One region of the Micrococcus sp. Alg238-R198 genome, then DNA from elsewhere that is predicted to be linked to it. Evidence: predicted binding sites of a transcription regulator. Region 1 holds the regulator's gene; each other region holds the start of a gene.
What was found. The regulator HrcA, encoded in region 1, represses chaperone genes, less so after heat shock. The targets are predictions, from matches to a motif close to TTNGCACTCGNNNNNNNCGAGTGCNAA.
Positions count from the first base shown of each region.

Region 2: the regulator HrcA is predicted to act here: its motif matches at 4,736-4,762, upstream of groL (chaperonin GroEL).
Region 3: the regulator HrcA is predicted to act here: its motif matches at 2,306-2,332, upstream of groES (co-chaperone GroES).

Region 1 is NZ_UNRH01000006.1:189,235-196,570, reverse strand. Features, by position in the region: gene G6R13_RS07870 (PhoH family protein) at 1-335, opposite strand, end outside; gene G6R13_RS07865 (16S rRNA (uracil(1498)-N(3))-methyltransferase) at 376-1,137, opposite strand; gene dnaJ (molecular chaperone DnaJ) at 1,134-2,267, opposite strand; gene hrcA (heat-inducible transcriptional repressor HrcA) at 2,343-3,356, opposite strand; gene G6R13_RS07850 (DUF3097 family protein) at 3,527-4,387, shown strand; gene G6R13_RS07845 (DUF4870 domain-containing protein) at 4,482-4,901, shown strand; gene hemW (radical SAM family heme chaperone HemW) at 4,917-6,197, opposite strand; gene lepA (translation elongation factor 4) at 6,198-7,336, opposite strand, start outside.
Region 2 is NZ_UNRH01000003.1:273,799-281,134, reverse strand. Features, by position in the region: gene G6R13_RS04930 (S8 family peptidase) at 1-142, shown strand, start outside; tRNA gene G6R13_RS04925 (tRNA-Val) at 343-416, shown strand; gene G6R13_RS04920 (threonine/serine exporter family protein) at 585-2,501, shown strand; gene G6R13_RS04915 (uracil-DNA glycosylase) at 2,515-3,192, opposite strand; gene G6R13_RS04910 (DUF3263 domain-containing protein) at 3,229-3,573, shown strand; gene G6R13_RS04905 (LytR C-terminal domain-containing protein) at 3,577-4,575, shown strand; gene groL (chaperonin GroEL) at 4,896-6,527, shown strand; gene G6R13_RS04895 (DUF4031 domain-containing protein) at 6,638-7,336, opposite strand, start outside.
Region 3 is NZ_UNRH01000004.1:662-7,997, forward strand. Features, by position in the region: gene groL (chaperonin GroEL) at 117-1,724, opposite strand; gene groES (co-chaperone GroES) at 1,833-2,129, opposite strand; gene G6R13_RS05035 (hypothetical protein) at 2,784-3,761, shown strand; gene G6R13_RS05040 (ATP-binding cassette domain-containing protein) at 3,967-4,722, opposite strand; gene G6R13_RS05045 (iron chelate uptake ABC transporter family permease subunit) at 4,719-5,807, opposite strand; gene G6R13_RS05050 (iron chelate uptake ABC transporter family permease subunit) at 5,800-6,858, opposite strand; gene G6R13_RS05055 (ABC transporter substrate-binding protein) at 6,855-7,336, opposite strand, start outside.

The DNA.
Region 1 (7,336 bases):
TCGCGGACGTGGTGGACCACCTGGCCCATCACCTCGGGGGTGACGGCCTGGTCGCGGCGGGCGATCGAGCGCAGGTCCTCGACGACGCGCCGCACCGTGGCCACCTCGGCCACCGGCCCGGCCAGGTCCAGCCGCTGGTCGCGGACCGTGACGTCCACGGTGGGGAACACGCCGCCGAGGATCCGCAGCAGGGCGTCCTGCGGTCCGAGCGTGCGGACCATGAGGTCGGCGGACTCGAACGCGACCCCCTCGTGCGCGGTGGCGGGCGGGGTCGGGGTCGTGGGGGGCACGGTCACGATGGGGTGGATCACCTCGGGGTCGCGGGGGCGGGACATCCCGTCCAGTCTAGGCGTCGGCGCGCCGTCCTGCCGGGGCTCACCAGCGGCCGAGCCGGTGCTGGAGCACGGCGAGGGCGGCGGGGCCGGCCGTGGAGGCGCGCAGCACGTGCGGGCCGAGCCGCACCGGCACGGCCCCCGCGGCCACGCAGGCCTCGAGCTCGGCCGGGCCGATCCCGCCCTCGGGGCCCACGACGACGGCGATCTCGGCGGCCGCGGAGAGTCGCTCCGCGGGCACCGTGGACACCCCGTGCTCCGCGTCCTCGTGCAGCACGAGGACGAGCCGGCCGCCGTCGTCGTCCCGGGCCAGCCCGGCGACCGCCGTCCCGGAGACGTGGTCTCGGACCGCGGGCACCCGGGCGCGACGCGCCTGCTTGGCGGCCGCGCGGGCCGTGTCCGCCCACTTCTGGCGGGCCTTGGCGGCCTTGGGGCCCTTCCAGCGGACGATCGAGCGCTCCGCCTCCCAGGGCACCACGGCGTCCACGCCGAGCTCGACGGCGGCCTGGACCGCCATGAGGTCCCGGTCGCCCTTGGCGAGGGCCTGGACGAGCACGAGCGCCGGGGTGGGCGCCGGCTCCTCCGCCACCGCGTCCAGCCGCACGGACACCGCGTCCGGGGCGGCCGCGAGCACGGTGCCGTGGCCGAGCGTGCCCGACCCGTCGGCCAGGAGCACGGCCTCCCCGGGGGCCAGGCGCATGGCCGCGGCGGCGTGCCGGGCCTCGGCGCCGTCGAAGACGACCTCCGCGCCCGCGCTCGCGCCGGCCAGGGCGCCCGGCTCGAGGTGGAACAGGGGGGCGGTCACAGGTTCCTCAGGTTCTCCCGCAGCCGGGCGAACATGCCCTTGGCCTGGGGTGCGCCGTGCACGACCTCCTCGCCGCGCACCTCGGCCAGGCGCTCCAGGAGCTGGCGCTGCTCGTCGTCCAGGTCGGTGGGCGTGGTGACCACCACGTCCACCTTGAGGTCGCCACGGCCCTGCCCGCGCAGGCGACCGACGCCCAGGCCGTGGAGGACCTCGACGTGGCCGGACTGCACGCCCGGGTCCAGGCTGAGGGACTGCTTGCCGTCCAGGGTGTCCAGCGTGACGGTGGTGCCCAGGGCCGCGGCGGCCATGGGGACGGTCACGGTGGTGGCCAGGTGGTCGCCCTCGCGGCGGAAGGTCTCGTCCGGGCGGACCGCGATCTCCACGTAGAGGTCGCCGTTCGGGCCGCCGCCCGGGCCGGCCTCGCCGCGGCCGGCGAGGTGGATGCGGGTGCCGTCGTCCACGCCCGCGGGGATGCGCAGGGTCAGCGGCGTCCGGGTGCGGACGCGGCCCTGCCCGTCGCACTCGTGGCAGGGCGTCGGGATGACGGTGCCGAACCCCTGGCAGGCGGGGCAGGCCTCGGTGGCCATGACGGTGCCCAGCAGCGACCGCACGGGGCGCTGGATCATGCCGTGGCCATGGCAGGTCTGGCAGGTCTCCGGCTGGGTGCCGGGCTCGCAGCACGAGCCCTCGCACCGATCGCAGCGCACGGCCGTGTCCAGCTCGATCGTCTGCTCGCCGCCGAAGACGGCGTCGCGCAGGTCGATCCGCGCGGTCACCAGGGCGTCCTGGCCGCGGCGGGCGCGGCTGGCGGGGCCGCCGCGGCCGCCCTGGCCGGCGGCGTTCATGAAGGTCTCGAAGATGTCGGCGAAGCCCCCGAAGCCGCCCGCCCCGCCGAAGCCGCCCGGGAAGCCGGCCTGGCCGTTCTCGTTGCCCGTCGTGTCGTAGGCCCGGCGCCGGCCCTCGTCCGAGAGCACCTCGTAGGCGTGGGAGATGCGCTTGAACTGCTCGGCCGCCTCCGGGTCGGGGTTGACGTCCGGGTGGTGGGTGCGCGCGAGCTTGCGGTAGGCGCGGCGGATCTCCTCGGTGCTGGCGTCACGGCTGACGCCGAGCGTCTCGTAGTGGTCGGTCACGGTGGGGATTCCTCTCGGGGAGAGCGGGACGTGGGGCGATGCGGGACGGGGCCCGCCAGGACGCGTGGAGGCGCGTCAGGTGGTCAGGATGCGGGAGAGATAGCGGGCGATCGCCCGGACGGCGGCCATGGTGCCCGGGTAGTCCATCCGGGTCGGACCGATGACGCCGACCTTCGCCACGGCGCCGGGGCCGTAGGCGGCCGCGACCACCGAGGTGTCCGCGAGCGATCCGGCGTTCTCGGACCCGATCCGCACGGACACCCCGTGGGCGTCCTGCTCCATCTCCGTGAGCAGGCGCAGCAGCACCACCTGCTCCTCGAGCGCCTCCAGGATCGGCCCGATGGACGCGCCGAAGTCCCCCGGGGAGCGGGCCAGGTTGGCGGTGCCGGCCAGCACGATGCGGTCCTGCCGGCCGGCCTCGAGCAGGTCGTGGACGGCCGCGGCCACGAGGGCGGCGGACTGCCGGTGCTCCGGGCGGACCCGGGTGACGACGTCGTCCACCACGGTGGCCGCCTGCACCGGACCGAGCCCCAGCAGGGCGTCCAGCAGGAGGCCGCGGAGCACGGACAGCTCCGCCTCGTCGACCGGACGGTCCAGCACGGCGTGCCGCTGGTCCACCCGCCCCGTGGACAGGATGAGGACCACGAGCACGCGCGTGGGCGCGAGGGAGACCAGTTCGAGGTGGCGGATCGTGGAGCCGTCCTCGTGGGGGAACTGCGCGACGGCGACCTGCTGGGTCAGCTGGGCCAGGAGGCGCACCGTGGACTCCATCATGTGCTCGGTGTCCGTCTCCGGGTCCAGCAGGGTCCGCACGGCCCGGCGCTCGGCCGGGGACAGCGGCTTCACCTCGGAGAGGCGGTCGACGAACACGCGGTAGCCCTTGTCCGTGGGGACGCGCCCGGCGGAGGTGTGCGGGGCCACGATGAGGCCCTCCTCCTCGAGCGCAGCCATGTCGTTGCGCACGGTCGCGGAGGACACGCCCAGGGCGTGCCGTTCCACGAGCGCCTTGGAGCCCACGGGCTCGCGCAGCGCCACGTAGTCCTCCACGATCGCCTGGAGCACCTGCAGGCGGCGGGGCTGCTCCGACATCTCGGTCCTCCTCTGGTCCGTCGGGATCCGGGGCGACCCCGGAGGTGCCCCTGGCTGGCACTCCGGCGGGTCAAGTGCCAATGCTACCGTCCGACCCGGGGGACGACCCGACCGGCCCGCACGGCTTCGCTCACGGTGATCGCCCGCCCCCGTTGCTACCGTGCTCTCCCATGGACTGGAGCAGCTGGGGCCCCGCGGGCCACGACGACCTGACGCGCCGCCCCGCCCGGACCGTCCCCGATGTGCCCGCCACCCCCGGCACGGTGGTCGAGGACGTGGCCTCCGGGTTCACCGGGGCCGTGATCGGCATCGAGCGCTCCGGCGGCGTGCACGTGGTGGTCCTGGAGGACCGCCGCGGCGTGCGCCGCGGCTTCCCCCTCGGCGGCGGCTTCTGGATCGACGGCGAGCCCGTGACCCTGGTCCCCCCGACCGCCGCGGCCCCGGCGGCGCCGGCCCGCACCGCCTCCGGCTCGCGACGGGTCGAGGGGGCGCGGGCCCGCACCGCCCGCGCCTCTCGCATCTGGGTGGAGGGCGTGCACGACGCCGAGCTGGTGGAGAAGGTGTGGGGCGAGGACCTGCGCCTCGAGGGCATCGTCGTGGAGCCCCTGCACGGCGTGGACGACCTCGCCGGGGCGATCCGTGCGTTCGCCCCCGGTCCGCGGCGCCGGCTCGGGATCCTCGTGGACCATCTCGTCACCGGGTCCAAGGAGGAGCGCCTCGCGGCCGAGGCCATGCGCGTGCCGGGGGCCGCGGGCAACGTGCTCATCCTCGGTCACCCCTACGTGGACGTCTGGCAGGTCATCAAGCCCTCCGTCCTCGGCATCCCCGCGTGGCCCGTCGTGCCGAAGGGGCAGGACTGGAAGACGGGGATCCTGCGGGGACTGGGCTGGCCGCACGGGAGCAAGGAGGCCACGGGGCTGGGGTGGAAGCGGCTGCTCTCCCACGTCACCACGTACGCGGACCTCGAGCCGTCCCTGCTGGGCCGCGTGGAGGAGCTCATCGACTTCCTCACCGCCGCACCCGAGCACTGATCTCGGCGCGGCCCCCGCCCGCCCGCGCTATGCTGGCCCATGCCCTGCGCCCGGTCCCCGGCGCGCGGGTCCCGCGATCCAGGAGGAGCCCCTCGTGAACACCCGCGCGCAGCCCGACGCCGGCCGCACCGGCCACGGCCCGCCCGCCTGGCTCGTCTCGGCCGGCGGCCGCGGCGCCCCGCTCACGGCGAAGCAGGACCGTGACCGCGCGGCGCTGGCCCACCTCAGTCTGGCGTTCGGCGTGCTCGGCCCGCTGGTCGTGTGGCTGCTCTACCGCGACCGCGGCCCGTTCACCTCGCAGGAGTCGCGCGAGGCCCTGAACTTCTCCGGGCCGCCCACGCTCATCACGCTCCTGTTCTTCTTCCTGTCCCTGCTGCCGGTGGTCGGCCCGATCTTCGCGATCCTCGGCGCGCTCACGTGGGCCGCCATGGCGGTCTACGGCGTGATGGGCGCCTCGCACGTGTCCAAGGGCCGTCCGTTCCGGTACCCGTTCAACCTGCGCATCCTGCGCTGACCCGGGGCCGGCCGGTCAGAAGCCGGCCAGCGCCCGGACGATCGCGTCGTTGCGCAGCCGCCCCTCGAGCGTGGGGACGATGCGCCCGTCGACGGCGGCGCGCCCGTCCAGCAGGCCCGCGGCGATGAGTTCGGCGATCGCCCCACGGATCCGCGCGGCCTCCCCCGGCGTCTCCGAGACGAGCTCCGCGGTCGGAAGCCCGCCCACCGTGCGCACCGCGAGCATGATGCGCTCGAGGCGCCGCGCGTCGGCGTCGGGCCGCTCGCGGCCGACGGCGGGGGTGACCCCTGTGGCCAGCCGCTGCGCGTAGGCGGCGGGGTGCTTGGCGTTCCAGAACCGGACCCCGGCGAGGTGCGAGTGCGCACCCGGGCCGATCCCCCACCAGTCCTGGTCCTCCCAGTACGCCACGTTGTGCCGCGCACGGTGGACGCCGGAGCCCTGCGGGTCGCGCGCCCAGTTGGACACCTCGTACCAGCGGTAGCCGGCGGCGCTGAGCAGCTCGTCGGCGAGCAGGTACTTGTCCGCCTGGTCGTCGGGGTCCACGTCCGCCACCTCGCCGCGGGCCACCTGGGCCCCGAGCTTGGTGCCCTCCTCCACGATCAGCGAGTACGCGCTCACGTGGTCCGGGCCCAGGGCGACGGCGGCCTCGAGCGTGGTCCGCCAGTCGGCGAGGGACTCCCCCGCGGTCCCGTAGATCAGGTCCAGGGACACCTCCAGGCCGGCCTCGCGGGCCGCGGCGACGGCGGCGGGGACGGACTCGGGCCGATGGGTGCGCTCGAGCGTGGCGAGCACGTGCGGCATCGCGGACTGCATGCCCAGGGAGAGACGGGTGAAGCCGCCGGCCGCGAGCTGGCGGGCGTACTCCGGGGTGATCGTGTCCGGGTTGGCCTCGGTGGTCACCTCCGCGCCGGGCGCGATCCCGAACCGGTCCACCGCCGCCTGGAGGATGCGCACGAGGTCCGCGGCCGGCAGGAGCGTGGGCGTGCCGCCGCCGAAGAACACCGTGTGCAGCGGGCGGGCGGGCACGTCCGAGGACGCGAGCACGTCCGCGGCGAAGTCCAGCTCCGCGACCGCCGACTCCCAGTAGTCGCCGCGACCCGCGCCGGGGCCGAGGTCGACGGCCGTGTACGTGTTGAAGTCGCAGTAGCCGCAGCGCACCGTGCAGAACGGCACGTGGACGTACAGGCTGAAGGTGCGCGCCGCGCCGTCGCGGGCGGCCGCGCGCACCCGCTGCCCGACGTCGGCCGGCAGCCGGCCGTCGTCGGGGACGGGCTCGCCGAGGGGCAGGGCGGGCACTTACTTCTTCGCCGCCTGGTCGGCGCCGGCGCCGTCCGAGGACAGGGCGGCGATGAAGGCCTCCTGCGGGACCTCCACCCGGCCGACCATCTTCATGCGCTTCTTGCCCTCCTTCTGCTTCTCGAGCAGCTTGCGCTTGCGGGAGATGTCGCCGCCGTAGCACTTGGAGAGCACGTCCTTGCGGATCGCGCGGATGTTCTCGCGGGCGATGATGCGCGAGCCGATGGCGGCCTGGATCGGCACCTCGTACTGCTGGCGCGGGATCAGCTCCTTGAGCTTGCCCGTCATCATCACGCCGTACGCGTAGGCGTTGTCCCTGTGGGTGATCGAGGAGAACGCGTCCACCTGTTCGCCCTGGAGCAGGATGTCCACCTTGACGAGGTCGGCGACCTGGTCGCCGTCGGCCTTCCAGTCCAGCGAGGCGTACCCCTTGGTGCGGGACTTGAGCTGGTCGAAGAAGTCGAACACGATCTCGGCCAGCGGGATCCAGTAGCGGATCTCCACGCGTTCCTCGGAGAGGTAGTCCATGCCCTTGAGATTGCCGCGCTTGGCCTGGCACAGCTCCATGACGGCGCCGATGAACTCGGCCGGCACGATGATCGTGGCCGAGGCCATGGGCTCGCGCACCTCGAGGATCTTGCCCTCGGGGAACTCGGAGGGGTTGGTCACGGTGACGACCTCACGGTCCTCCCGGGTGACCTCGTAGACCACGTTGGGCGCGGTGGAGATGAGGTCGAGGTCGAACTCGCGCTCGAGGCGCTCGCGCACGATCTCCAGATGCAGCAGACCGAGGAAGCCGACGCGGAAGCCGAAGCCCAGCGCGACCGAGGTCTCCGGCTCGTAGACGAGCGCGGCGTCGTTGAGCTTGAGCTTGTCCAGGGCGTCACGCAGCACGGGATAGTCCGAGCCGTCGATGGGGTACAGACCCGAGAACACCATGGGCTTGGGGTCCTCGTAGCCACCCAGGGACTGCTCCGCCGGGTGGGCGTGGTTGGTGACCGTGTCGCCCACCTTGGACTGACGCACGTCCTTCACGCCGGTGATGAGGTAGCCCACCTCGCCCGCGGCCAGGCCCTTGGTGGGCACGGGCTCCGGGGAGGAGACGCCGATCTCGAGGAGCTCGTAGGTGGTGCCCGTGG
Region 2 (7,336 bases), on a different contig from region 1:
GCGGCCGAGCCTCACCCCGGCCCAGGTCGAGTCCACCCTCAGGTCCACGGCCCGGTCCATGCCCGTGTCCTGCTCCGCGGGCTGCGGCGCCGGCCTGGCGGACGCCGCCAGGGCGGTCTCCTCCCTCGGTGGCAGCTCCTGACCGGAGCCCGCCCCGGGCGCCGGGACCTCGTTGGTCGCCCAGGGCGGTTTCGAGCCCGGCGCCACGCTGACCGACGCCTGACGTGCTCGTCGGCTCTCGATGGCCGCTCCGCCGTGCGCGGGGTGGCCGTCGCCCGGGTGGACAGGCGGCGCCGCCTGAGGTATCGTTTTTCGAGTTGTCACCCCCATGGGGCGACGCCCGGATCTTTAGCTCAGTTGGTTAGAGCGTTCGCTTCACACGCGAGAGGTCGCTGGTTCGAGTCCAGTAAGATCCACCGCAGCAGGGCCCTCCTCCGGGAGGGCCCTTTCGCGTCCCCGGGCCGCGGTGCCGACGGCCCCGGCGGGGGAGGTGCCGGCGTGGTTGGATGGACGCGTCGGCGGGGGGCTCGGCCCACCGCCGTGGCGCGTCCAGCGCCCGCACACGGAAGGAGAGGGTGAGCCGCATGGAGCAGGAGGGCACCCAGGAGCCGGCGCGGTTCGACCCCCGCATCGCGGAGCCCCCGGCCGTCCCCACGCTCATCCCCGTGCTGCGCCCGGCCGGCGCCGAGGACGCCGCCGCTGTCGGCGACCTCACGCTCGACCCGGAGGACCCCGGCCTGCTCGACCTCGACCCGGCGGAGTCGGCCCACCCGGCCGCGGTCGCCGTCGAGCCGACGGAGCCGCTGCCGCCCGTGGTCCGCCCCGCCGCCGCCGATCCGGTCTCGACGCCGGCGCCGGAGCCGGAGGAATCGGCCGAGCCGGAGGCGGAGACGCTGCCGGAGCCGGCCGCGGACGCGCCCCTGACCGAGCCGCCGCCGTCCGAGCAGGTGCCCACCTCCGTCCTGGCGCCCGCGGAGGCCGACGGCGCCCTGCCCGCCCCGGATGTGATCCCCGAGCCGGACGTCACCGTCCCGGACCCGGTGGTCCCCGTGGGCCCGCCCGAGAAGCGCGGGCGTCGGCGCGGCCGGCGCTCCCGCGAGGTCTTCGTCGAGAACCTGCCGACGCAGGCGCTCGTGCTGGCCGACCGCCTGCACTCCTCGCCGTACGGGCGCCGCATGCGCTCCACGCTGCAGCAGCGCCGCGCGGAGGCGCAGGCCCTCGAGGCCCGCACCACCCTGGACTTCGCGCTCAAGCTGGGCGAGACGATGTTCAGCTTCGGCGCGGCCTCGCTGGACGTGGAGACCTCGATCATCGTGGCCACGCAGGCCTACGGGATCCTCGAGACCGAGGTGGACCTGACCAACCAGTCCATCTCCCTGAACTACGCGCCCGACTCCTCACGCGGTGAGACCCCGTTCACCCTCCAGCGGGTGGTCCGCTCGTCCTCGGTGAACTTCGAGGGGCTCGTGGCCGTCCACCGGCTCGTCGAGGAGATCGCCGCGGGCGAGGTGGACCGGGCCGAGGCCCAGCGCCGGCTCGTGGAGATCCGGCATCAGCCCAAGCCGTTCCCCGCCGTCTTCGAGGTCCTCTTCTCCGGCGTGTTCGTGGCCTGCTTCGTGCCGTTCATCGGGGGGACCTGGACGAGCGCGGCCCTGGGCATGGTCTCCACCTGGCTGGTCTTCTGGCTCAAGGTCCAGGCGGACAAGGCGCGCTTCCCGGAGATCTTCTCCACGATGTTCGGGGCGATCACGGCCACGGTGATCGCGCTGATGGCCCACGCCCTCGACCTGCCGGTCAACCCGGCGCTGGTGATCGCCGGCGGCATCATGATGCTCCTGCCCACGGCGAGGTTCGTCACCGCGGTGCAGGACGCCATCCACGGCTTCCCGGTGACCGCCGCGGGCCGCTTCCTCTCCGCGCTGCTCGTGTTCGCCGGCGTGATGGCCGGGATCATGATCGCCGTGGGCATCGGGGATCTCCTGGGATTCGAACAGCTGGACCTGGCCGAGGCGGGGACGCTGAGCTATCCGCCGCTGCTGCTGCTGGGCCTCGTGATGGCCGCGGGCATGGCGGACGCGGTGGTGGAGCAGTCGCGGTGGCCCCAGATCCTGGCCTGCGGTCTCGTGTCCGGGGCCGGCTTCGGCGCGTACCTGGCGGCGCAGCAGATCGGGGTCAGCGACCGGCTGGTGCCCGCGGTCGCCGCGGCGGCGGTCGGGTTCCTCGGCCGCCTGGTGGCCCAGCGGCTCGCAGCCCCGGCGCTCGTGATCGTCCTGCCGTCCATGCTGTTCCTGCTTCCCGGACTCACCATGTTCCGGTCCGTCTACGGGTTCACCGTGGAGACCGGGGCCACGCTGCTGGGCGTCGAGGGACTGTTCAACGCCGCGGTCATCGTCGTGGCGATCGCGGCCGGCGTCGCCTTCGGCAACACCCTGGCCAAGCCGATCACCGACCGGATGGGCACGCTGCTGCCCACCGAACTCGTGATGCACCAGCGCCGCTGACCGGCGGCTCGGCTCAGTCGGGCAGGCGCCAGTCCACCGGCGCCGCGCCGGCCGCCTCGAGGAGCCGGTTCACCCGGCTGAAGGGCCGGGAGCCGAAGAACCCGCGGTGGGCGCTCAGGGGAGAGGGATGCGGGGACTCCACGACGCCGGCCCCCGCCGCCGCCAGCAGCGGCGCCATGCGCCGCGCGTCGGCTCCCCACAGCAGCCCCACGAGCGGGGTGCCGCGCGCGCAGAGGGCCCGCACCGCGGCCTCCGTGATCTGCTCCCAGCCGAGGCCGCGGTGGCTGCCGGGTGCGCCGGCCCGCACGCTGAGGGCGCGGTTCAGCAGCAGCACGCCCTGGTCCGTCCACGCGGAGAGGTCGCCGTGGGCGGGCGGGGTGATGCCGAGGTCGTCGTGCAGCTCCCGGTGGATGTTGGCCAGGGAGCGGGGCAGCGGCCGCACGTGGCGGTCCACCGCGAAGCTCAGGCCGATCGGATGGCCCGGCGTCGGGTAGGGGTCCTGGCCCAGCACGAGGACGCGGACGTCCGCGAACGGCTGACGGAACGCCCGCAGGATGTGCTCCGGCGCCGGCAGCACCTGCTCTCCGGCCGCCCGGCGGGCACGCAGGGCCTCGCCGACCTGCTCGAACGCGGCGGCCTGCGGGGCGAGGGCCGCCTCCCAGCCCGGATCCAGGGGCGCGATGAACTCCATGCCCCGAGAGTAGACCGGGTGGGTACAGTGGCCGCCATGTCCCACCCCACGCCCGTCTCGCCCGATCCGGCCCCGGACGAGGGTGCCCGCGCGCGGGCGCGACGGGACGAGCTGACGGACCTGGAGCGTGCGGTCCTGGACCTGGAGGCCGCCACCTGGCGGTACGGCGGGGCCAAGGACCACGCCGTCCGAGAGCGTCTGGGGCTGCCTCCGACCGCCTATTATCAGGTGTTGAACGGATTGCTGGACCGTGAGGCCGCCCTGGCCTACCGACCCCTGCTGGTCACGCGGCTGCTGCGCAAGCGCGGCACCCGCAGCCGGGCCCGGAGGGGACCCGCGGATCCGGCGCCGTCCACGCCCGCTTCCCGCCAGGAGAACTGACCCATGGCCTACCAGCCCGACCGCTTCGACGAGGTCCCCGAGTACACGGACCAGCGCGGCGCGCACCGCGAGTCCTTCGCCGCTGCCGGCGCGACCGCCGCGGGCGGGGGTCGCCGCCTGAGCCCGCTGCTCTGGGTGGCCGGCCTCGTCCTGCTCGCCGGCCTGTTCGTGGGCGTCGTCCTGCCGTGGCTCACCGGCGACCGCTCCGAGCCCGTCGCCGCCGAGAGCTCGACGACGGCCCCGGCGGTCGAGCCGTCGCCGTCGACGTCGACGTCGGCGTCGTCCGAGTCCTCCTCGGCGTCCTCCGCGTCGGCGTCGACTGCATCCGCGACCGAGTCCGCCACCCCGTCCGAGGACACGGCGGAGGCGTCCCGTTCCGCGGCTGCGGCCGCGGCTGAGTCCTCGCGGGTGGCGCAGGAGGCGGCCGCCGCAGAAGCCGCCGAGTCGTCCCGGGCCGCCGAGTCGTCCCGTGCCGCCGCGGAGGCCGCTGAGTCGTCCCGTGCCGCCGCCGAGGCACAGGCGGCGGAGGCCTCGCGTTCCGAGGCCGCCGCGCAGTCCGCAGAGGCGTCCCGGTCGGCGGCGGCCGTCCAGGCGGCGGAGTCCTCGCGCGCCGCCGCGTCCCGTTCGGCCGCCGCGGCGGAGGCCTCGCGCTCGCAGTCCGCGGCCGCGTCGAGCTCCCGTGCGGCCGCGCAGTCTGCGGCCGCGTCGAGCTCTCGTGCGGCCGCGCAGTCCGCGGCCGTGCGCGGCACCCACGTCACCGTGTACAACGCGACCCGCTCCCAGGGCCTCGCCGCCTCCTACGCGCAGCGGCTCACGAGCGCCGGCTACACCTCGGTGGACGCGAAGAACTGGAGCGGCTACGGCATCCAGTCCTCCACCGTCCTGTACAACGGCTCGGCCAACAAGGCCGCCGCCGAGGCGGTCGGCAAGGAGCTCGGCTTCCCGGTCATGCAGACCCCGAACCTGCAGGTGAACGGCGTCGCGGTGGTCGTCACCGGCTGACCCGCCCGCCGTGCGGCCGTGCCGGACGCGCACCCTTCCCGGCCCCCCGGCGGGGCGCCTCCCGAGGCGTTCTGCCGGGGGCCGTCCGCCGTCCGCGGAAGAGCGGGCTCCCGCACCGCGGACCCTTTGCACTCTCCCGGTGCGAGTGCTCATAATGGGGTTAGCACTCCGAAGGCGCGACTGCCAGCCGTACCCCGGTCGGTCCGGCGCCGTGGAGGAGGACCTGTCCACCGATGAGGCCCCCAGGGGCCGTCCGTCGCGGGCATCGGCGCGGGTCAGCCACCAGAAGTAGGAAGCCGACGTCCAGAAAGGACCTGCACATGGCCAAGACCATCGCATTCGACGAAGAGGCCCGCCGCGGCCTGGAGAAGGGCCTGAACACCCTGGCCGACGCCGTGAAGGTGACCCTCGGCCCCCGCGGCCGCAACGTGGTGCTGGAGAAGAAGTGGGGCGCCCCCACCATCACCAACGACGGCGTCTCCATCGCCAAGGAGATCGAGCTCGAGGACCCGTACGAGAAGATCGGCGCGGAGCTCGTCAAGGAGGTCGCCAAGAAGACCGACGACGTCGCCGGCGACGGCACCACCACCGCCACCGTGCTGGCCCAGGCGCTGGTCCGCGAGGGCCTGCGCAACGTGGCCGCGGGCGCCGACCCGCTGTCCCTGAAGCGCGGCATCGAGAAGGCCGTGGAGGCCGTCACCTCCGAGCTGCTCTCCGCCTCCCGCGAGATCGAGACCAAGGACCAGATCGCGGCCACCGCCTCGATCTCCGCCGCGGACAAGCAGATCGGCTCCCTCATCGCCGAGGCCCTGGACAAGGTCGGCAAGGAGGGCGTCATCACCGTCGAGGAGTCCAACACCTTCGGCCTCGAGCTCGAGCTCACCGAGGGCATGCGCTTCGACAAGGGCTACATCTCCGGTTACTTCGTGACCGACGCGGACCGCCAGGAGGCCGTCCTCGAGGATCCCTACATCCTCATCGTCAACTCGAAGATCTCCTCCGTGAAGGACATGGTGGCGATCCTCGAGAAGGTCATGCAGTCGGGCAAGCCGCTGCTGATCATCGCCGAAGACGTCGAGGGCGAGGCCCTGGCCACCCTCGTGGTCAACAAGATCCGCGGCACCTTCAAGTCCGTGGCCGTGAAGGCCCCGGGCTTCGGTGACCGCCGCAAGGCCATGCTCGCCGACATCGCCATCCTCACCGGCGGCCAGGTCATCTCCTCCGAGGTGGGCCTGTCCCTGGAGAACGCGACCCTCGACCTGCTGGGCACCGCCCGCAAGGTGGTCGTCACCAAGGACGAGACCACCATCGTGGAGGGTGGCGGCGACGCCGAGCAGATCGCCGGCCGCGTGGCCCAGATCCGCTCCGAGATCGAGAACACCGACTCGGACTACGATCGCGAGAAGCTGCAGGAGCGCCTCGCCAAGCTGGCCGGCGGCGTGGCCGTCATCAAGGCCGGCGCGGCCACCGAGGTGGAGCTCAAGGAGCGTAAGCACCGCATCGAGGACGCCGTGCGCAACGCCAAGGCCGCCGTGGAGGAGGGCATCGTCGCCGGCGGCGGCGTGGCCCTGATCCAGGCCGGCGCCAAGGCGTTCGGCGGCCTGCAGCTCGAGGGCGACGAGGCCACCGGCGCGAACATCGTGAAGGTCGCCATCGAGGCCCCGCTGAAGCAGATCGCCTTCAACGCCGGCCTGGAGCCCGGCGTCGTGGCGGACAAGGTCAAGACCCTCGACGACGGTCACGGCCTGAACGCCGCCACCGGCGAGTACGAGGACCTGCTGGCCGCCGGCATCAACGACCCGGTGAAGGTGACCCGCTCGGCCCTGCAGAACGCCGCGTCCATCGCGGGCCTGTTCCTGACCACCGAGGCCGTCGTCGCGGACAAGCCCGAGAAGGCCGCCGCCGGCGCCGAGGGCATGGACCCGATGGGCGGCATGGGCGGCATGATGTGATCAGCCGCTGAGCCGGCCCGGCCCGTTCGGGCGCCCAGCCAGCGAGGCCCGTCTCCCCGTCCGGGGAGGCGGGCCTCGCCGCGTCCGGGGCCGGCACCGGGGCGCCCCGCTCAGGCCGACAGCGCGGCTCGTTCCGCCGCCAGGTTGCGGCGGGCGGCGGCCTCCCAGCGCGTTCGGCCGGGCGCGGTCCGATACAGCCGCTCGGCGTCCAGCAGGGCGTCCAGCACCGCGCCGCGACCGCGGGCCCAGTCCGCGTCGGACACGTGCGCGTAGTCCTGCCGGACCGCGGCCACGTAGCGGGCGTAGGCCTCGGGGGAGCGGCCGAGGACCTCGAGGTCCGCGTCCGAGAGCACCGCCCCGGCCGCGTCGTGCGGGGCGGGGTCGTGGGCGGCGGTGAGCAACACGAGGCGCGCCACCTCGTCGACGACGTCGGCCGGCACCGCCAGCCGCGGGTCGGTGAGCACGTCCCGGGCCAGGGCGGCCGAGTCCGCCTCGTCCTGGCCGGCGGGCGCGGCGGGGTCCCCGACGTAGACGGCGTCGTGGAACCACGCGGCCAGGCGGACCGCACGCGGATCCGGCCCGGCCTTCGCCCCCGCCCGCTCGAGCAGGTCCACGGACTCGAGCACCGCGAGCAGGTGGGCCGGGTCGTGGTAGTGCCGATGCGGCTCCGTCCAGCGGGCCAGCAGGTCGCGTCCCGCCGTCGTCACCGCGTCCGGGCTCGCCGCCGTGCCCTCGAACAGCCGCGCCCAGCGCCGGGCGAGGACGACGTCGCGCTTCTCGGCGCGGCTCCGGGCGGGCACGCGCAGCCC
Region 3 (7,336 bases), on a different contig from region 1:
ACACCTAGAGGGCACCCCGGACGGCCGGCGTCTCCCGCCCGGACGACGACGGCCCCTCACCCGGGCGGGTGAGGGGCCGTCGTCGACAGCCGGCCGTGTCAGGGCCGACTCAGGGGTCAGTGCTGGTGGCCGGCCTCGTCCTCGTCGGCGGGCTTGTCCGCCACGAGGGTCTCGGTGGTCAGCACGAGGGCCGCGATGGAGGTGGCGTTGGCCAGCGCGGAGCGCGTCACCTTGACCGGGTCGATCACGCCGTCGGCGATCAGGTCGCCGTAGACGCCGGTCTTCGCGTTGAAGCCGTGGTTCGGCTCCAGCTCGGCGACCTTGGAGACCACCACGTAGCCGTCCTCGCCCGCGTTCTGGGCGATCCAGCGCAGCGGCTGCTTCAGGGCCTTGCGGACGATGTCCACGCCCACGGCGGCGTCACCGGTCAGGGCCTGGACGTCGGCGTCGGTGTCGAGCACGGTCAGCGCGTTGATGAGCGCGGTGCCGCCGCCGGCCACGATGCCCTCCTCGAGGGCGGCGCGGGTCGAGGACACGGCGTCCTCGATGCGGTGCTTGCGCTCCTTGAGCTCCACCTCGGTGGCGGCGCCCACGCGGATCACGCCGATGCCGCCGGAGAGCTTGGCGAGACGCTCCTGGAGCTTCTCGCGGTCCCAGTCGGAGTCGGTCGCGGCGGCCTCGGCCTTGATCTGGGCGATCCGGGCCTCGACGTCCTCGGGCGCACCGCCGCCGTCGACGATGGTGGTCTCGTCCTTGGTGACGGTGATGCGGCGGGCGGAGCCGAGCACGTCCAGGTCGGCCTGCTCGAGCTTCATGCCGAGGTCCGGGGAGACGACCTGGGCGCCGGTGAGGATCGCGATGTCCTGCATCATGGCCTTGCGGCGGTCGCCGAAGCCCGGAGCCTTGACGGCCACGACGTTCAGGGTGCCGCGGATCTTGTTGACCACGAGGGTGGACAGGGCCTCGCCCTCGATGTCCTCGGCGATCACGAACAGCGGCTTGTTGGCCTGCACGACCTTCTCCAGCAGGGGCAGCAGCTCCTGCACGTTGGAGATCTTGCCCGAGTTGATCAGGACGTAGGCGTCCTCGAGCACGGCCTCCTGACGCTCGGCGTCGGTGACCATGTACGGGGACAGGAAGCCCTTGTCGAACTGCATGCCCTCGGTGACGTCCAGCTCGGTGGAGGTCGTGGAGGACTCCTCGATGGTGATGACGCCGTCGGTGCCGACCGTGTCGAACGCGCGGGCCAGCAGCTCGCCGACCTCGTCGTTCTGGGCCGAGATGGCGGCCACGTGGGCCACCTCCTTGCCCTCGACCGGGCGGGCGTTCTCCTGCAGGCGCTGCTCGACGGCGGCCACGGCCACCTCGATGCCCCTCTTGACCTCGCCCGGCGCGGCGCCGGCGGCGACCTGGCGCATGCCCTCGTTCACGAGCGCCTGGGCCAGGACGGTGGCGGTGGTGGTGCCGTCGCCTGCGATGTCGTTGGTCTTGGTGGCGACCTCCTTGGCGAGCTGGGCGCCCATGTTCTCGTACGGGTCCTCCAGCTCCACCTCACGGGCGATCGTGACGCCGTCGTTGGTGATGGTGGGTGCGCCCCACGCCTTGTCGAGCACCACATTGCGGCCCTTGGGGCCGAGGGTGACCTTGACGGTGTCGGCGAGCTTGTCGATGCCGGCCTGGAGGGCGCGGCGTGCGTCGTCGTTGAAAGCCAGCTGCTTGGCCATGACGGACGCTCCTTTCGTTCAGGGAGTCAGGGGGTGCGGGGACGCGAGGGGCCCGGGGCGCGCGCACCGGTGCGGTGCGCGCCGCTCACCGGGCCCATCGCGGCGGGGTCACTTGGTGACGACGGCCAGCACGTCGCGGGCGGAGAGCACCAGGTACTCCTCGCCGCCGACCTTGACCTCGGTGCCGCCGTACTTGGAGTACAGCACCACGTCACCCTCGGCGACGTCGACCGGCACGCGGTTGCCGTTCTCGGCGACCCGGCCCGGGCCCACGGCCACGACCTGGCCCTCCTGCGGCTTCTCCTTGGCGGTGTCCGGGATCACGAGGCCCGACGCGGTGGTCTGCTCGGCCTCCAGGGGGCGGACAACGATGCGATCCTCGAGGGGCTTGATGGAGACAGACATGCTGCACACTCCTTCTTCGTCGACGTGCGGCTCCGGCGGGCTCGCCGGTCCGCTGATGCTGTGGTCTGCGGGTGCGCCACGGGCGTCAGACCCTCCGTCGTCGCGGTGCCGGACGGTCCACCTCGGGCATTGGCACCAGGTACCCCCGGGTGCCAGCCCCGATTCTACTCCGGGTTTTGGCACTCCTTCAACATGAGTGCCAGCCGTGTCCCCGCCGTCCGCCGAGGGCGGAGGTCGGTGGCACGATGCGGTGGGGCACCGTGGGGCGGCGTGGGGCGGCGGCGGGCGGGGCGGGTTCCGGGCCCAGGAGCACACGGAGTGGTCACGACTGCGGCCGGGATCCTGTCCCTCCCCCACTCCCCACCCTCCCCCCTCCCCCCTCCCCCCTCCGTGGGCAGAAACCGCACCCCCGCCCATCGCGTGGGCAGCATCCGCAGGTTTTCGGTCTCCGTGGGCAGAAGCGCCCTCTCTTCTGCCCACGGATGTTGCGTGGGCGGAACTCCTCGCAGTTCTGCCCACCGAGCCATGACGACGTCGTCCCGGCGGGACAACCGGCCGCCGCCGAGTCCTGCACAGCCGGCCCACCCCGCGCCGGTGTGCACAGACACGCGGCCCGCCCGGCCGTCGTCAGGCCGACCGCGTCAAGGTCGACCCATGTCCTTCGCCCCCGATCTCCCCCTCGTCCCCGTCTTCACCACCCGCGACGTGCTCGAACGCGGTCTGCCGCCCAGCCGGGTGCGGCGGTCCGACGTCCTCCGCCTCGCCCGCGGCATCCACCGTCGCCGTGACATGCCGCTGCGCACCTGGGAGTCGGCCGGGCTCCCGCCGCCGCACCACGGGGTCGGCCTCGACCTGCTGACCGCCCTCCTGCGGTCCCGTCCCGACGCCGTTCTCTCCCACGAGACGGCGGCGCACCTCCACGGCCTCCCGCTTCCCCCGGGCGGGGCCACGCGACGCGCCGCCGTCGAGATCACGTTGCACCGCGGCACCGCACGGGCGCGGATCCCCGGCATCATGGAGCACCGCAGACCCCTGCCCGCCGGCCACGTCACCTCCGTGCTCGGGCTACGGGTGACGACGCCGGAACGGACCTGGCTCGATCTGTGCTCGATCGGCCACCCCTGGGACGAGGCATCCCTCGTGTCGGCGGGTGACCACCTGGTCCGTCACCCCTGGTCCCCGCGCGGCCGGCGGCCTCCCATCACCACGGTCACCGCGCTGCACGAGGCGATGCGGCCGCTCGGGCGGTTCGTCGGAAGACCGCGGGCGACGGCGGCGCTCGAGCGCGTACGGGTGGGTGCCGACTCACCGCAGGAGACCCGGTTGAGGCTGGCGCTCGTCGAGGCGGGGCTGGGCGAGCCGACGCTGCAGCACGTGTTCGACCCCGGGCGGCGGGACGCCCCCGAGGCCGATCTGTGGTTCGAGGACTGCCGGCTCGTCCTCCAGTACGACGGCGAGGTGCACCGGAGTGCCGAGCAACACGCCCGGGACGCCCGGCGAGACCAGTACTACGCGGAGCGTGGGCAGATGACCCTGCACGTCACGGGCCGGGACGTCGGCGAGGGATATGCGCGGGTGATCGAGGCCGTCCTCAGACGACGGGCACAGGTCTCGAACGGCTGGGATGCCTGACGTCGTCGTCGCGTATGGCCCTGCCGTCCATGCGCAGGGGTTCCGTGGGCAGAAGCGAGGGTGCTTCTGCCCACGGAACCTGGAAACACGCGGGTTCTGCCCCCGGAAGGCGAGACCCGGCGGGTTCTGCCCACGGAACGCTCGCGTCGGCCGGGCACCCGACCCCCGCCCGGACCGACCCGGGCCGACCTCACCGTCGTCCCGCTCAGTAGTACACGGCCAGCGGCCCGTGCGGTCCGTCCACCACGCTGCAGGGGGTCTTGAAGATCCGCTCCAGCACCTCGGGGCGCAGGATCTCGGCCGGGGTGCCGGTCTCCACCACCTGGCCGTCGCCCATGGCCACGATCCGGTCGGCGTAGTGGGCGGCGAAGTTGATGTCGTGCAGCACGATCACCACGGTCCGGTTCAGCTCGTCGGCGGCCCTACGCAGCTGCTGCATCATCTGCACCGAGTGCTGCATGTCCAGGTTGTTCAGCGGCTCGTCCAGCAGCACGTACTCGGTGTTCTGCGCCAGCACCATCGCCACGTACGCGCGCTGCCGCTGGCCGCCCGAGAGCTGGTCGAGGTAGCGGTTCTCGAACGGGCCGAGGTTGAGGAAGTCGATCGCGTCGGACACGTGCCGCTCGTCCTCCAGGGTCAGCCGGCCGCGCGTGTACGGGTAGCGCCCGAACCCCACGAGCTGTCGCACGGTCAGCCGCGTCACGAAGTGGTTCTCCTGCCGCAGGATGGACAGGGTCTGCGCGATCTTCCGGGACGGCGTCGTGGTGATGTCGTGCCCGCCCACGGCGATCGTCCCGGCGTCGGCGTCCTGCAGCCGGCCGATCATCGTCAGCAGCGTGGACTTGCCCGCCCCGTTGGGCCCCACGAGCGCGGTCACTCCCCCGGCCTGGATGTCCAGGTCCACGGGCCCGATGCACACCTCATCGCTGTGGCGCTTCACCACGCCGCGCAGCTCGATCACAGACGTCCCTTTCTCATCACGACGACCAGGAAGGTGATGCCGCCGATCAGCTCGATGACCACCGTGACCGCACCCCCCGCGTAGAACACGTGCCGCAGCACGAAGTAGGCGCTCGTGAGCACCGCGTACCCGGCCAGCGCCGCCACCGGGAGGATGAACCGGTGGTCGTGGGTGTCGACGAGGCTGTACGCCAGCGTCGCCACGAGGAACCCGAGGAACGTCATCGGGCCCACGAGCGCGGTGGTCATGGCCATCAGCACGGAGACCAGCAGCAGCGTCACCATGAGCTCGCGCCGGTGGTGCAGGCCCAGGTTGGTCGCGGCGTCGGCGCCGAGCGCCACCGTGTTCAGGCGGCGGGAGCGCAGCCACAGCAGCGCGCACACGACGACGGCGATGGGCGCGGCGATCGCCACGTACTCGGTCCGGGCGTTGGAGATGTTGCCGAAGAGCCGCGCGCTCAGCAGGTCGAACGAGTTCGGGTCCAGCAGTCGCTGCATGAACGTGCTCAGCGCGGCCAGCCCGCCGCCCAGCACCACGCCCACGAGCAGCATCAGATGGACGCTGCCGTAGGGCCGGGAGAGCAGCCACGAGTACAGGGCCGTCGCCAGCGCCACCATGAGCGCGGCCTGGGCGAGGAACGGCCCCACCCCGGTCAGCACCGCGACGCCGGCGGCTCCCAGCACGTACACGGCGACGGTCGACACGGCGGTGTAGAGCGCCTCGAACCCCATGATCGAGGGCGTGATGATGCGGTTGCCCGTCACCGTGTGGAAGCTGACGGTCGCGAAGGAGTGGCACAGCGCCACGATGCCGATCACGCCCAGGGACTCCACGCGCATCCGCGCGATCATCCAGAACGCGCGCGAGCCGGGCTCGGCCTCGTTGCCCCACAGCAGGATCCCGGCGGTGGAGAGCACGGCGACGGCGGCCAGCACCGCGACGACGACCGCATACCTCCGGCGGTCGGCGGCGGTGACGAACGCCCCGGACCGGCGCGGGGCGTCGGCGTCGACGGGCCCGGCCGCGGTGGCGCCGCCGGGCGGGGCGGGGAGGCGACCCGGGGCGGTCGCGAGCGGCTCAGCCATGCTTGGCCTGCCTCAGCAGCAGGGCGAGGAACACGATCGCGCCCACGAGGCCCAGGATCAGCGAGATGGGCACCTCGAACGGGGCGATCACGGTGCGCCCGATCAGGTCGCAGACGATCACGATCCACACGCCGACCATGACCACCCAGGGCAGGTTCGTCCGCAGGTTGTCGCCGCGCACCATGGACACGAGGTTGGGGACCACGAGCCCCAGGAACGGGAGGGCCCCGATCACCACGGTGACCACGCCGGTGGCCACGGCCACCATGGCCACGCCGGTGAGGATCACGGCGTCGTAGTTGAGGCCGACGTTCGTGGCGACGTCCTTGCCGAGGCCGGCCACGGTGAAGCGGTCCGCGATGAGGAAGACCGCCACGCACACGATCAGCACGAGGAAGAGCAGCTCATACCGGCCGCGGACCACGGAGGTGAACGAGCCCGCGAACCACGCGCCCACCTGCTGCAGCATGTCCGTCTGGAGGGCGAGGAACGTCGACGCGGCGCCCACGACGGCGCCGAGCATGATGCCCACGATCGGCACGATGAGGGAGGACTGCAGGCGCACCCGCCGCAGGAAGAGGAAGAACACGAGGGTGCCGACGAAGGCGAAGAGGATGGCCCCGACCATCCGGGTCACCAGGCCCGCCCCCGGCACGAGCACCATGGTCACCAATAAGCCGAGACCGGCCCACTCGGTGGTGCCCGTGGTGCTGGGCTCCACGAAGCGGTTCTGCGTCATGAGCTGCATGATCAGCCCGCACATCGCCATCGAGGCGCCGGCCAGCACGAGGGCGACCGTGCGCGGCACGCGCGTGATGGCGAACATCTCGCGTCCGCCCTCCGCGCCGACGTCGTACACGCCCACGAACAGCGAGACCACGATGAGGGCCGCGGTCACCACGACGCCGACCAGCAGCGGCCAGGTGCGCTGCCAGCGGGTGCGCTCGGGCCGCAGGACGGCGGGCGGGACCCAGCACACGCGGTCGCCCCGCCCCGGCTCCTCGAGCCGGGGCGGGGCGTCGGCGACGTGGTGACGCACGTCGAGAGTCACTGCGCGCCTTCGAAGGCCTTCGCGAGGTCCTCCATGACGGTGGTGTGGTTCTGGATGTCCTCGGCGACGTAGAAGTCGGCGGGCAGGTAGACGATGTTGCCCTCCTTCACCGCGGTCACGTCCTGGAGGGCCTCGGAGCGCTCGATCAGCTCGGCGGCGGTGGCGTTCTCCTCGCCGATGGCGGCGTCGCGGTCCATGACGATCAGCCAGTCCGGGTTCGACTTCGCGATGGCCTCGACGGAGATGTCGTCGCCCTGGTGGTTGTCGGTGCCCGACTGCTCGAGGGCCGGGGTCAGCTCCAGCATGTCGAAGAACGGGCCGATGGCGCGACCGGTGCTGGGCGCGACGTACGACAGCTCTCCGCCCGAGGCGATGAGGCCCATGACGGTCTGCTCGGGGTCGTAGGCGTCCTTGGCGCGCTGGGTGGCGGCGTCGAAGTCGGCGATGAGCTTCTCGGCATCGGCCTCGTGGCCGGTGG